2 regions of the Phocaeicola coprocola genome follow, and region 2 is predicted to be linked to the other one. Evidence: riboswitches for the same ligand, from Rfam matches in the RefSeq annotation. Region 2 holds a riboswitch; the other holds the start of a gene.
The links. A riboswitch is a leader RNA that binds a small molecule or an ion and turns the genes downstream of it on or off. The one in region 2 is predicted to bind cobalamin.

Region 1 (6,253 bases), on a different contig from region 2:
TCCGTCTCCGTGTCGATTTTCAGGATGCGGTTCTGGTACGACCAGCAGTTCACATAGACGTACTTGCCGTATTGTACCATTTGTTCGGTGGAACCCGATTCCATGTCCATGTCTGGACATTCGATATAGCCGGTAATCTCGTATGTCTTGGGGTTGATGATGAAGATACGGTAGTCCCATATCTGCGTCACATAGGCTTTCTCATCCGACAGAAAATGGATATACCGGGGTGAGGTGAAACCTGTGATACGGCCCACTTCCTTGAAAGTATTGATGTCGATGGCGAAAATCACATGCGAGTTGTTCACCACGATCCAGCCTATACCGTCCCGGATAACCATAGACTGGGCCACATCGCCCAACTTGAACCCGTTGGCACGGTAAAACACTTCATTCTCCACTTCGCACGTGGCGGGATCGTAGTAGGAAAGCGTGGCATTGCTGTACTGGAAATTCCCCTCGTTGGTAATGAAAAGACCAGAGGCCGATACAGAGAAATCTTCCATCTCTCCGTAATCCCATTTCATGCAACTGCCGAAAACTGGCAGGCAGAAAAGAAAAAGGCAAATCCGTTGTATTGTTCTGCTCATTGTCATTCGGATAAAAAAGAGTACCCGAATCATTACGGGTACTCTGGTTAAGGTATAAGGTTTAATCCTGCTGCGTATATTGTTTGTCCTTCATATTTTGGAAGGTTGGGTTATACCCACATTTCGTCACGCTCCAACTTTCCCCCGTAATCATTCCGTTTTCTATAAACTTGCCGAAGAAAGTGTAGTCGGTAAATTTCGTCAAACCGTCAAAAACAACCCCATGCAAGGTCTCCAACTTCTCCATGGAAAGTGTTTCCTGAGAAAGAGAAGTCGCACTTTTTATCTGTAGCGTACCATCTATAGTCTGTAATTTATCACAAGTAATGCCTGTTGCTTTATTAACGAACAACCCTTCACCTCCTACGTGAAGCAATTCCGGAATATCCAGCGATTTACTTTGCAAAGATATTGCTAACGAACCCTCTCCCTCTTTATAATATACAGGAGAAGCTGAACAACAAACTTTGGATAGTAAGGGCAAGTTACAACTGGTAAAATTTCCAGATAAATAGAACTGTCCTCCCACTTCTTTCAAGACTGGCATTGTGATTGAAGCAAACATGGGTATTTGGATATATCCATATCCATCTATGATTTCCAAGTCGGGAAATTTGGCATTGCTTCGCATTTGGCCTGTCACATTTAGATTTCCATATACATGTTGAATTGTCGATATGGTATAATCGATATTGTTGGTGGTTGGCTTACAAGTGAAGTCTTTGATATTCTTGAACGTGATTTCAGGGAACTTATTATTCGTGAGACTGGTGATGACAAAATTTACATTTGACAAATCTTCGGCTGTTTCAATTTTGGAGAGCTGCACCTTGTTTATAATTTCAATCTGGGGCGCTGTTTCTCCGAAGGTTTCAAATCGGGCGTTCGGCAACAGCAGTGTTCCGCTCACATCTTCAAGATAATCCAGCGTGATGCTTCCAAGTGTGGTGATCTTGCTCCAGTCGGGAAGTTGTTTGAGTGCCGTGAAATTCTTTATCTTTATCTGTCCCTTTATCGTTGTCAGTTTGTCCATTCCACCGAAAGCCTGAAGCACGTCATTTCGTTGGGGAACAAAACTACCGGTAGGAGGAGCTTCCATATTGGCTTCCATAATAATACTTCCGTTTACTGTTTCGATTTCCGGAAGGTTGATGGTTTCCAACATCACGGGGACGGTATGGAAATCAAGGCCACCGGTCTCTTTCAGCTTAAGGAAGCTCATGGAAGTCAGCTTGGCAAGATTGTTTACGGACAAGACCCCTCCGACACTTGTCAGTTCCGGTATTTCCAAAGACGCAATCGAACCGGCTGCTGTGTTCTCTTCATTGAGTCCTTGAAGATTCAGATCCTGACCTACAGTAGTCAGAACCGGAAACTCAAAACTCTGTAACGACGACGCATTGAACATCACGCTTCCTTCAATAGTTGCCAGTTTCTCGAATAGGACATACGTCACTTGGTCGTTATATACCGATATGTCTCCGGAGAGCGTTTCCAATACTTTCATGGAAATCATGTGAAGTTCCGTAGCTTTCGAGGCGACATCGGTCGAACCTACCTGTAAACCTCCGGCAGAAACGATATTATCCAACCCTGTCAAGTCTGCACCGTTGTAACTGTTACGAATGACAATGTTGCCAGTAACCTCTTTCAAAGATGCCAATGCAGATATGTCAGTGATTTTTTCTGCCTCTTCCGCATCAGAGCCGATAATCAGGTTCCCTTTGACAACGGTTGTTTTGGTTGCGGCAAAAGAAGCTACCTCCTCGGTGGTCTTCAACTCCACATCTCCGTCAGATTCTATCTCGCTTTTCACGACCTTATAGGTATATTCGCGGGCATCTCCGTTATAGGATGTCACCCGGAAGGTTCGTTCGTTATCCCAGTCCGTTACCGTTTCAGGATCAGGTATGATTGTTGCAGAAGTTGTGTACTTGAATTCCACTTCGGCGTTGTTCAGCGATACCGTATAGGGAACGGTTATTGTTACTGTATTGTCCGTAATGTCGGCCGTGTACGATTTCCCGTCCACGGTCATCACGACCGATGTGATGAAATTTTCATCTGCATCTTCAGGTATAATTTCATCGTTTTTGTCACACGCTCCCAAAAAGAACAAGGATAGGAGCATGGGAAGAAAATAAATTTTCATACTTGTAATTTTTATTATTTGGTTAGATCCTCAAAAGAAAATACCTCCGTAGAAACTTCGCCCAGCCAGCCGCTTTTGGCCAGAACACCGCATTGTATTTTGATAAAGTCAATATATTGCAGATTGGCTTCCGTTCCATCGGCATGGATGGCATTGGAAATTTTGAAACCGTTCCTTTGTCCGCTTCCATCCACCGTACTGCCGCCTTCTATCTGGTCGTTTCCGAAATTATCCACGTACCCCCAGTCATAACTCTGATTATCCCAATAACCGGTTTGAGAATCTTGGGTGTTGCGGGCGGCCAGACAAGTGCCTGTCAGGGTATAACTGTTTTCCGAAATCCAAGCCGGATAATAATAGTCTTGTGTATGATAAGCGGACAGATAGTCTACCCAGCCGTTTCTACCGTCGGAACTGATCCATTGGACATCCATTTTTTTGCCTTCCGGACGGTAATAGGTCACTTCAAAATTCTGTATTGTTTCTTCCTTGCCTGCTTCAGATCCTTTCAGTTCGTACCACTCGTCATCCGGCAATCCGTTTCCGTTTATATCTTGCATGACCCATACGATACCCGGTTCGGAACTGCCGTCAAAGGCGTTCCCCTGAACACAGAAATCATATTGGTTACCCGAATTGGGAATACTGTGGTCGAAGCCGACGATGATATAACCCCCGAAAGAACCTAAAGAGACGTGCAGTTTGTCTTTCAAACGCTGTGTTGCCCATGCGACAGCCGCTTCAGGGGATGTTTCGTTGCCGGTCATACCGCCTATCGTGCTCGTCTCGTTGATAAATTGGCCGGGAGCTGGGGTATATTCATAGACTTTATTCCAGAGCTTGGAACTTCCCGAAGCCCGGAAGCCGTCTTGTTCCTTTTTGTCCACACAAACGACTTTTACGGTGGCAGTGACAGCCGTTTTCCCTTTGTCGATATTCCTGCTTATTTTTTCCGTCGGTGTGTCTTCCGACACAGTACAGGAGACGGTGTATTCTCCGGGTGCGGACGGCGTGAACTTGAACATGCGTTCCACTTCTCCTTCCATGACCTGACCGTCCACACTCCACTCAAAACGGGGATTGTCGAAATACTCCAACAACGGACGCAGGAAAACAGGACGGTCGGCAAAAGTGTACCTGTCCGTGGATGTTTGCAGGTAAGACGGGGTCGGGAATTTGACAACGTAGGGCATCGTTTCCACGACCTCTACGCTTACGTCTTTCGTTGTTGTCCCATCTATATTGGAAGCGTTGATTGTCACCGTATAAACACCGAGTTCTTTTTCATTGAAAGTATAAGTATTCTCGGTGGAAACGATTTTTCCTTCCCGTACCCATTCGATTTTGAACCCTTCGACATCCGAATGCTGAATATCGGGAGTAAATGTGTAATCGGTATTCCGGACGACTTTTAGCCCCTGCGAAGGTAGTGCCAGTGAGATGACCGGAGGGGTGAGTTCTTTCACTTCTACTTTCAGTTCCTCTTCGGCATAGCCTTCCGCATTGTCTACTCTTAGTTTGACATAAAAATCCCCGCATTCATTCCATGTACGTTGAAGAGACGGACCCGAAGAAACCAGCGTACCGTCTATCGTCCAAGCAAAAAGAGCATCTTCAACATTCTGGTATGTCGGGGCGATAGTCAATTCGTGATCGACCTTGACCGTGTAAATACCGGTCTCGCTGTCAAGTTCTATTATAGGTTGTCCTCCTACTTCTTCGGTAATGACTTCATCCTTGTTGCAGGAGGTGAACAGCATACAGGCAGAAATAATAAAATAGTGAAAACGATGCATGATGTGTGGATTTTAGAAAAATAACAGGGATACCCCCGACAGAAGGGATATCCTTATATTCTTTTTATTGTATGGTGATATCATCAATACAGATATAAGCCGGAGTATTCAAACCGTATGCTCCCGAATCCGAACCCTCGAAGTTGAATTTCACACTTTGCACCCCTTCGGCATTGATTTCCCAATAATCCCATGTCGTGATAGGATCAACCTGTTGTTGGCCGTTACGATAATCGGCTAAAAGACGTTTGTAAGTGCGGATCAGACCGCCATTCGCATCATAACATTCCAGATTCACTTGGAAATACCCTTTCATCTCTTTCAGAGGAGTCGCTACCCCCGTAGAACCGAACTGATTACCATAAGTAATGACACCATAAGTGTATGAGGTGTTGCAGATCCACAGGCCGACCAATTTCCGGGGAACATTGAAATAAAATTCTGGTTTAGCCATCCATGCCTGATTGTAAGCATCCACATATCCGTAAACGACACCGAAATTGGAACCGCTGTGCCCGGCTTCCTTATTCTGTCCTTCCGCTTCCACCGCAGTGTTATAGACAGAACATTGGTTTAGATAAGAATACCACCAGTCTCCGGTATTTCCCGACTGATTGGAGCGGATGTTCCAGTTGGAAAGTGCGATGCCGCCGCTGGAATACTCTGTGCTTCCACCTACAGTATTAAACATTGAAAGGAAGAGATATTCTTCCGGAGTATTGTCGTAAATGGTGGTTACTTGAGGATACCCTTGGTACGAATAAAGATTTTCTCCGGCCGAGGTAGGTCCTGCTAACATGCCGGGATCGAAATCATCGAAAGTGATAGTTAAAGTACCGTCCGGATTTGTCACAGCACGGGTTTGCGAAGTTCCGGAATCAACCGGGTCCATCAAAAAGTCATCGTCCGAACTACAGCCAGAGAACAAGGCGGTTGCGGTAAATAGACAGGCACCTGCCAGAAAGCGTAATTTTCTTTTCATAGGTCACTCATTTTAATGTAAAACATATTATTAACAAACACAAAAAATTCCCGTTCGTGCGGACTTACACGAACGGGAATATGTCTGTCTTCAAATATTGAATGGCCGATGAGCTATTCCTTATTTGATTACGACCCGTATATCCCGCAGGTGTAAATCTCATTCCGGTCATGGCAGGTCTTCTGACTCGTCCCGGTCATCGTGCCTTCCCGGTATTACACCAGTGGCAAAAGTTCGATGTCCGTTTTTGTGGACTCACAGCAGCGGGTACTGTCCCGGATTTTCACCGGGTTCCCTTTTCATTCGGAAGGCGTAAACCTCCCGAAACCATTTCCCGACTGCAAAATTATCTATATTACATATCAATTCCAAATAATTCATAATATTTATAATAAAACACACAAAGCATGACAACCGTACTGTTTTAATTAGAGCATTCAAGTTTACGACAAACGAAGACGGTAATTATCATACACAATATCCATAAACCAACAAAACAGCTTGCCATTTTCCATAACAATGCGTTCTGGAATAGATAACTGTTAACTGCAATTATGCAAGCAAAAAAAGCAGACAGAATAATGACTATTAATATCATGCACCAGAAATTAATCCTATAAATTTATGGAAAACAAGTAAGGGAATGGAAGTTCCGTTGCCGCATGGATGCAGGTGAAGGACCTTCTCTTTTAACGTTGGATACGCCAATGCACGCCAACGGAAGACTCTGATA
Region 2 (6,253 bases):
TCATCGTTTGCACTTACTTTCACTGCAGTGTGGTGTATGTTGCCTCCTGCACAGTAAATAGATGTAAGCGACATTTCGCCCAGTTCGTTTACCTGTGCACGCAAGAAAGAGCGTCCGATGTTTTTTTCTACTACCTGCGACGGGTAGAAATAGTTTCCGATTTCCTGATAGGCAGTATCTTTCTCTAAAACGAAATTTCCCTTTATCGAGTCAAGTTCAGCTTGCTTGACGGTCATCATACTGTCCAGATAAGCCAGCGTCTTATGCTGTTCCTGCAAATCTATCTGTTGCATCAAATGGATTCCTGCCTTACGTACATCTACTGCCTTAGGATAATAGGTACGTATGCTGTCTATTTGTAGCCGGGCGAGGTTATAGTCGCCTGCTGCGAAAGCTAGTTCCGCACGTTGGAAAAGTTTTCCGGCATTTTTACTGTCGCTATTGCATCCGGATAGTAGGAATGCTAAAGTTGCAGCTGCTAAGATTATCTTTTTCATATAATTAAGCGATTTATTGTGGAACAAAAATACAATTAAATCGCTTATTCTCTACGAGGCTTTTCATTTTTTTGTAATTTTGCACGCTAATTTTGTAATAGACATGGAATTGAAAGAACACTTTACAGGCAAAATATTCAATTTGATATCTGATACTGCTGATGAGTTAGGATTGGAATGCTATGTCGTGGGAGGTTATGTCCGCGATATTTTCCTGAACCGTCCTTCGAAAGATATTGATGTGGTAGTAGTAGGCAGCGGAATCGAAATAGCCGAAGCGTTCGGAAGAAAATTAGGACGTGGCGCTCATGTTTCTGTATTCAAGAATTTTGGTACGGCACAGGTGAAATATCATGACCTGGAAGTCGAATTTGTTGGAGCCAGAAAAGAGTCGTATAGTCACGACAGCCGTAAGCCGGTAGTAGAAAACGGAACGTTGGAAGATGATCAGAACCGCCGAGACTTTACCATCAATGCGCTGGCTGTATGCCTAAACAAATCACGCTATGGAGAATTGGTCGATCCCTTTGGGGGACTGGACGACTTGAAAGAGCGTACCATACGTACTCCGCTTGATCCGGACATAACGTTCAGTGATGATCCTTTACGTATGATGCGCTGCATCCGTTTTGCTACTCAGCTGAATTTTTTCATTGAGGACGAAACGTTTGATGCGTTGGAACGTAACCGGGAACGTATTAAGATTATTTCTCGGGAGCGGATAGCTGATGAATTAAATAAGATCTTGCTTTCTCCTGTTCCTTCTAAAGGCTTTGTAGACTTAGACCGTTGCGGATTGTTGGAACTGATTTTCCCGGAATTTGTGGCCTTGCAAGGTGTAGAGGTAAAAAACGGAAGAGGGCATAAGGATAATTTCTATCATACATTGGAGGTGGTAGACAATATAGCAAAGGTTACTGATAATTTGTGGTTGCGTTGGGCTACTTTGCTTCACGATATAGGAAAACCTCGTACCAAACGTTGGGATTCCCGTATCGGATGGACATTCCATAATCATAATTTCGTCGGAGAGAAGATGATTCCTGATATATTCAGAAAGATGAAGCTGCCGATGAACGAAAAGATGAAATATGTTCAAAAGCTTGTAGGCTTACATATGCGCCCTATCGTAATTGCTGATGAGGAAGTGACTGATTCTGCCGTAAGACGCTTGCTTTTCGAAGCCGGTGACGATATTGATGACTTGATGCTGCTGTGCGAAGCAGATATTACATCGAAGAATGAAGTCCGTAAGCAACGCTTCCTTGATAACTTCAAGCTGGTTCGTCAGAAACTGAAAGATCTGGAGGAAAAAGACCGTATCCGAAATTTCCAGCCTCCTGTAGATGGTGCTGAAATTATGAAAGTTTTCAATTTGCAGCCCTGCCGCGAAATCGGTAGTTTGAAAAGTTCTATAAAGGATGCTATCCTGGATGGAGTGATTCCAAATGAACATGATGCTGCTTTTGAATATATGCTGAAGAAGGCAAAACAGATGGGACTGGAGCCTGTCAATTTATAACTTGTTATGCTCCCTGCTTTTACTCTTTTAACGCAGGGAGCGTAGCCGGTAAAAAGGAAAAAATATTCTTCTCTAAAGGCAATAAGAAATTAATTTAATTATCCAAATAGAAAAGTTAGTATAAATAATAGTTTGCCATTTATATGTCCTGTAGGTGCTTCTGGGTTATTTTTCTTTCTTAAAAGTTGTCCAATTTAGAAAATTATCAAGATTCTGATTTTTGTTTATTTCTTTAAAGCCATATCTTTGTATGGCTTTTTGCTAGGTAACAAAAGTGTTTCAAAAGGGAATGCCGTGAAAATCGGCAACAGTACCCGCTGCTGTGATTCTTAATGAACCGAAGGCAATGCATAAGCAAACCACTATTGTTTTTTTACAATGGGAAGGTGGCTGTCGGGGAGAGATCAGTCAGAAGACCTGCCGCAAAGAGCAAAGCCAACTTTTATATTAACTTATTCGTTACAAGCCAGTATGAATTTAACTGAAATCTGTATTATCAAGCGTGACGGGAAGCGGGAAAACTTTTCGCCTTCAAAGATTACAAATGCTATCAGTAAAGCGTTCAACGCAACGGGGATTGCTCATCAGGAAGAACTGATTGACGAGATTACACAGCGTGTTATCAATCATTTTGAGAATCCTACTATCGGAGTCGAAGAAATTCAGGACCTCGTAGAAACGGAATTGATGAAGGTACAGCCTGAAGTGGCTAAAAAATATATCATTTATCGCCAGTGGAGAAATACGGAACGCGATCGGAAAACTCAGATAAAGCATATCATGGATGGTATTGTTGCCATAGATAAAAATGATGTGAATCTGAGTAACGCCAATATGTCGAGCCATACTCCGGCCGGACAGATGATGACCTTTGCTTCGGAAATAACAAAGGATTATACCTATAAATATTTGTTGCCGAAACAATATGCTGAGGCACATCAGTTGGGAGATATACATATTCATGATCTGGACTATTATCCTACCAAGACTACGACGTGTATTCAGTACGATCTTGACGATCTGTTTGAACGCGGTTTTCATACTAAGAACGGAAGTATCCGTACACCTCAGTCTATTCAAAGCTACGCAACACTAGCTACAATTATATTCCAGACCAACCAGAATGAGCAGCACGGAGGACAGGCTATTCCGGCTTTCGATTTCTTCATGGCAAAAGGCGTATTGAAAAGTTTCCAGAAAGTCGTTGTTTCTTCTATTTCTTTTTATTTCGATATGAAAGGCATGGAAGTAGATGAGGCGAAGTTGCAGGCGTTGGTAAAACAGCATGTTGCTTCAATAGCTCCTTCTGAAGATGAAAAAAAGATTCTTCTTGCAGCATTTGCTGACCAGCAGATCAATCTTACAGCCGATGAACTGGAACATATTTTGAAAAAGGCTTATAGTCAGGTACGTAAAGATACTCATCAGGCAATGGAAGGGTTTATTCATAACCTGAATACGATGCATTCACGCGGAGGAAATCAGGTTGTGTTCAGTTCTATCAATTATGGAACAGATACTTCTGCCGAAGGACGAATGGTGATAGAAGAACTGCTGAAAGCTACTATTGAAGGTTTGGGTACGCGGGGAGAAGTACCTGTATTCCCCATTCAGATATTCAAGATAAAGGATGGTGTGTCTTATTCGGAAGCCGACTACAAACGGGCAATGGAAGACTTTGATGCGGCAATGGAAGGTAAGGTAGAGTTTGAAGCTCCTAATTTCGACTTGTTCCTGAAAGCTTGCCGTACTACGGCAAAAGCTTTATTCCCGAATTTTATGTTCCTTGATACTCCTTTCAACCAGCATGAAAAATGGGATGCCAGCGATCCAAAACGTTATCGCTATGAACTGGCAACAATGGGATGCCGTACGCGTGTCTTCGAAAACTTGAATGGAGAAAAGACTTCCTTGGGACGTGGTAACCTTTCGTTTACTACGATGAATCTTCCCCGACTGGCTATCGAAGCCCGCATCAAAGCAGAAAGCATGTCAGATTGCCAGAGTCAGGATGCAATAGAACGTCTGGCAAAAGAAATATTTATCAGTTCTGTGCATGATATGGCAGTCTTTATTGCAGAACAGCTGTATACTCGCTATCAATATCAGCGTACGGCACTGGCACGTCAGTTCCCTTTCATGATGAGTAACAATGTATGGAAGGGAGGAGGTAACCTGAATCCGAACGATGAAGTAGGTGATGTACTGAATCAGGGTACATTAGGTATCGGGTTTATAGGTGGCCACAATGCAATGGTTGCTTTATATGGTCAAGGACATGGTCATTGTCAGAAAGCCTGGGATACGCTTTACGAAGCAGTAGAAGAGATGAATCACGTTGCAGATGAATTTAAGCAGAAGTATCATTTAAATTATTCTGTACTGGCAACCCCGGCAGAAGGACTTTCGGGACGTTTTACACGCATGGACCGTCGTAAATATGGAGTAATACCAGGAGTGACCGACCGTGATTACTATGTAAACTCTTTCCATGTAGACGTAAAAGAACCTATCACTATAGTAGAAAAAATAAAATGTGAAGCTCCTTTTCATGCTCTGACCCGTGGAGGCCATATTACTTATGTGGAGCTTGACGGAGAAGCACAGAAAAACGTCAAGGCAATTGCCAAGATTGTAAAAGTGATGCATGATGAAGGCATTGGTTATGGTTCTATCAATCACCCTGTTGATACATGTCATAATTGTGGCTATAAAGGAGTGATTTATGATAAATGTCCTATCTGTAACAGTGAGAATATTCTCCGGATGCGTCGTATAACCGGATATTTGACTGGTGATTTGAACAGTTGGAATTCTGCGAAACGTGCAGAGGAGCGTGACAGAGTAAAACACTGTTGATTAATTCGTTTGTTATTAAGGATAGAAGGCTTTTTAGATGCGGATTATCTGCCTGTAAGCAGGTTGTAGGTATATAAAAAGCCTTCTTTTTATTTCACTGGCAATTGGGAATAACTTATTCTTTATGCTACATTATTTATATACATATCCTGAAACAATTGTTGATGGTGATGGTATACGCTTTTCTATTTATCTATCGGGATGCAGACACCATTGCCGGGGATGTCATAACCCTGAATCCTGGAATCCTGCGTCAGGTCATCCTTTGACTCGTGAGAAGATAGAAGAATTTATTGAGGCTATTAATTCCAATCCTTTATTAGATGGAATTACCTTTTCGGGAGGGGATCCGTTTTATTCGCCGGAAGACTTTCTTCCTCTTATCAAGGAATTCAGTGAGCGTACCGGACAAAATATCTGGTGCTATACCGGATATACTTATGAAGAACTTTTGGAAGATCCTGTACGCAGACCTATATTGTCTTATATAAATGTATTGGTAGACGGCCGTTTTGAGCAATCCCTCTATTCTCCGAAGCTGGAATTCAGGGGAAGCAGTAACCAGAGAATCCTTAAATTGAAGTAAAAAAATGTTGCATATTGTCTAATTTCGTTATCGCACACAAAAGAAAACTGTCGTTCCCATGATATAAATCAAGAAAACAAATACTTTGTGAAGAAAATAATTATATCTTATTGCTAATTAAACAGAAACATCTACCTTTGCGATGTGGTTGTGAAACCAGAATTAATTAAGATATAAAAGAAGGTATTAGAATAGATTTTTTAAGGTATTAGAAGTTAAGGTAAAAAAGCAATTTTAAGAAAAGGTATTAGAGATTTAAGGTATTAAGTTTTAGGTTTTTATTTTAAGGTATTAGGATAAAAGGTAATTGTTTTCAGGTATAGTTGAAATAGGATTAGGAAAATTGCTTTAAGGTAAAAAAGAAGAGAAAAGGATAACGTACACAACAACAACTAGATGAGTAAAAGATGCAAGAACCCTTAAATGGGGGTTCTTTAGGAAATCGGCGGTGTTCAAAATGTGAACAATCGCTTTTTTTATTGTTAAACGGTATAAATTTCGTACAATTGCTCTTACAATACTGTTTCTCCTTCCAAGAGCAATATTCATTTTCTGAAAAACTTAGTGCATGTTGATAAGAGGTATCTGTGTTTTTTAAAGTATTTTATTTTAAATAACCGATAACTTCGTGTATCTTTGCGTCCAGATGAAAGTAAAAGCGCGCTATATACGCATTGGGGCAGTAGCTCTTTTAACCTTGTTTGTTGCTTATTATGCCATTTCGACATTATATGCGCACGTACATGAGGTGAACGGGACTTTTATTGTCCACTCGCATCCTTTTACTGA

Region 1: another riboswitch for cobalamin. It lies ahead of ACDG22_RS09960 (DUF4465 domain-containing protein); the one in region 2 lies ahead of ACDG22_RS00665 (anaerobic ribonucleoside triphosphate reductase).

What each region holds. Positions count from the first base shown of each region.
Region 1 covers NZ_JBGKGM010000003.1:118,187-124,439, reverse strand. Annotated here, with positions in the region: gene ACDG22_RS09975 (YncE family protein) at 1-623, opposite strand, end outside; gene ACDG22_RS09970 (receptor L domain-containing protein) at 652-2,742, opposite strand; gene ACDG22_RS09965 (PKD-like domain-containing protein) at 2,757-4,538, opposite strand; gene ACDG22_RS09960 (DUF4465 domain-containing protein) at 4,603-5,520, opposite strand; cobalamin riboswitch at 5,676-5,867, opposite strand.
Region 2 covers NZ_JBGKGM010000001.1:191,432-197,684, reverse strand. Annotated here, with positions in the region: gene ACDG22_RS00675 (hypothetical protein) at 1-497, opposite strand, end outside; gene ACDG22_RS00670 (CCA tRNA nucleotidyltransferase) at 601-2,019, shown strand; cobalamin riboswitch at 2,264-2,458, shown strand; gene ACDG22_RS00665 (anaerobic ribonucleoside triphosphate reductase) at 2,491-4,878, shown strand; gene nrdG (anaerobic ribonucleoside-triphosphate reductase activating protein) at 5,003-5,464, shown strand; gene ACDG22_RS00655 (hypothetical protein) at 6,111-6,253, shown strand, end outside.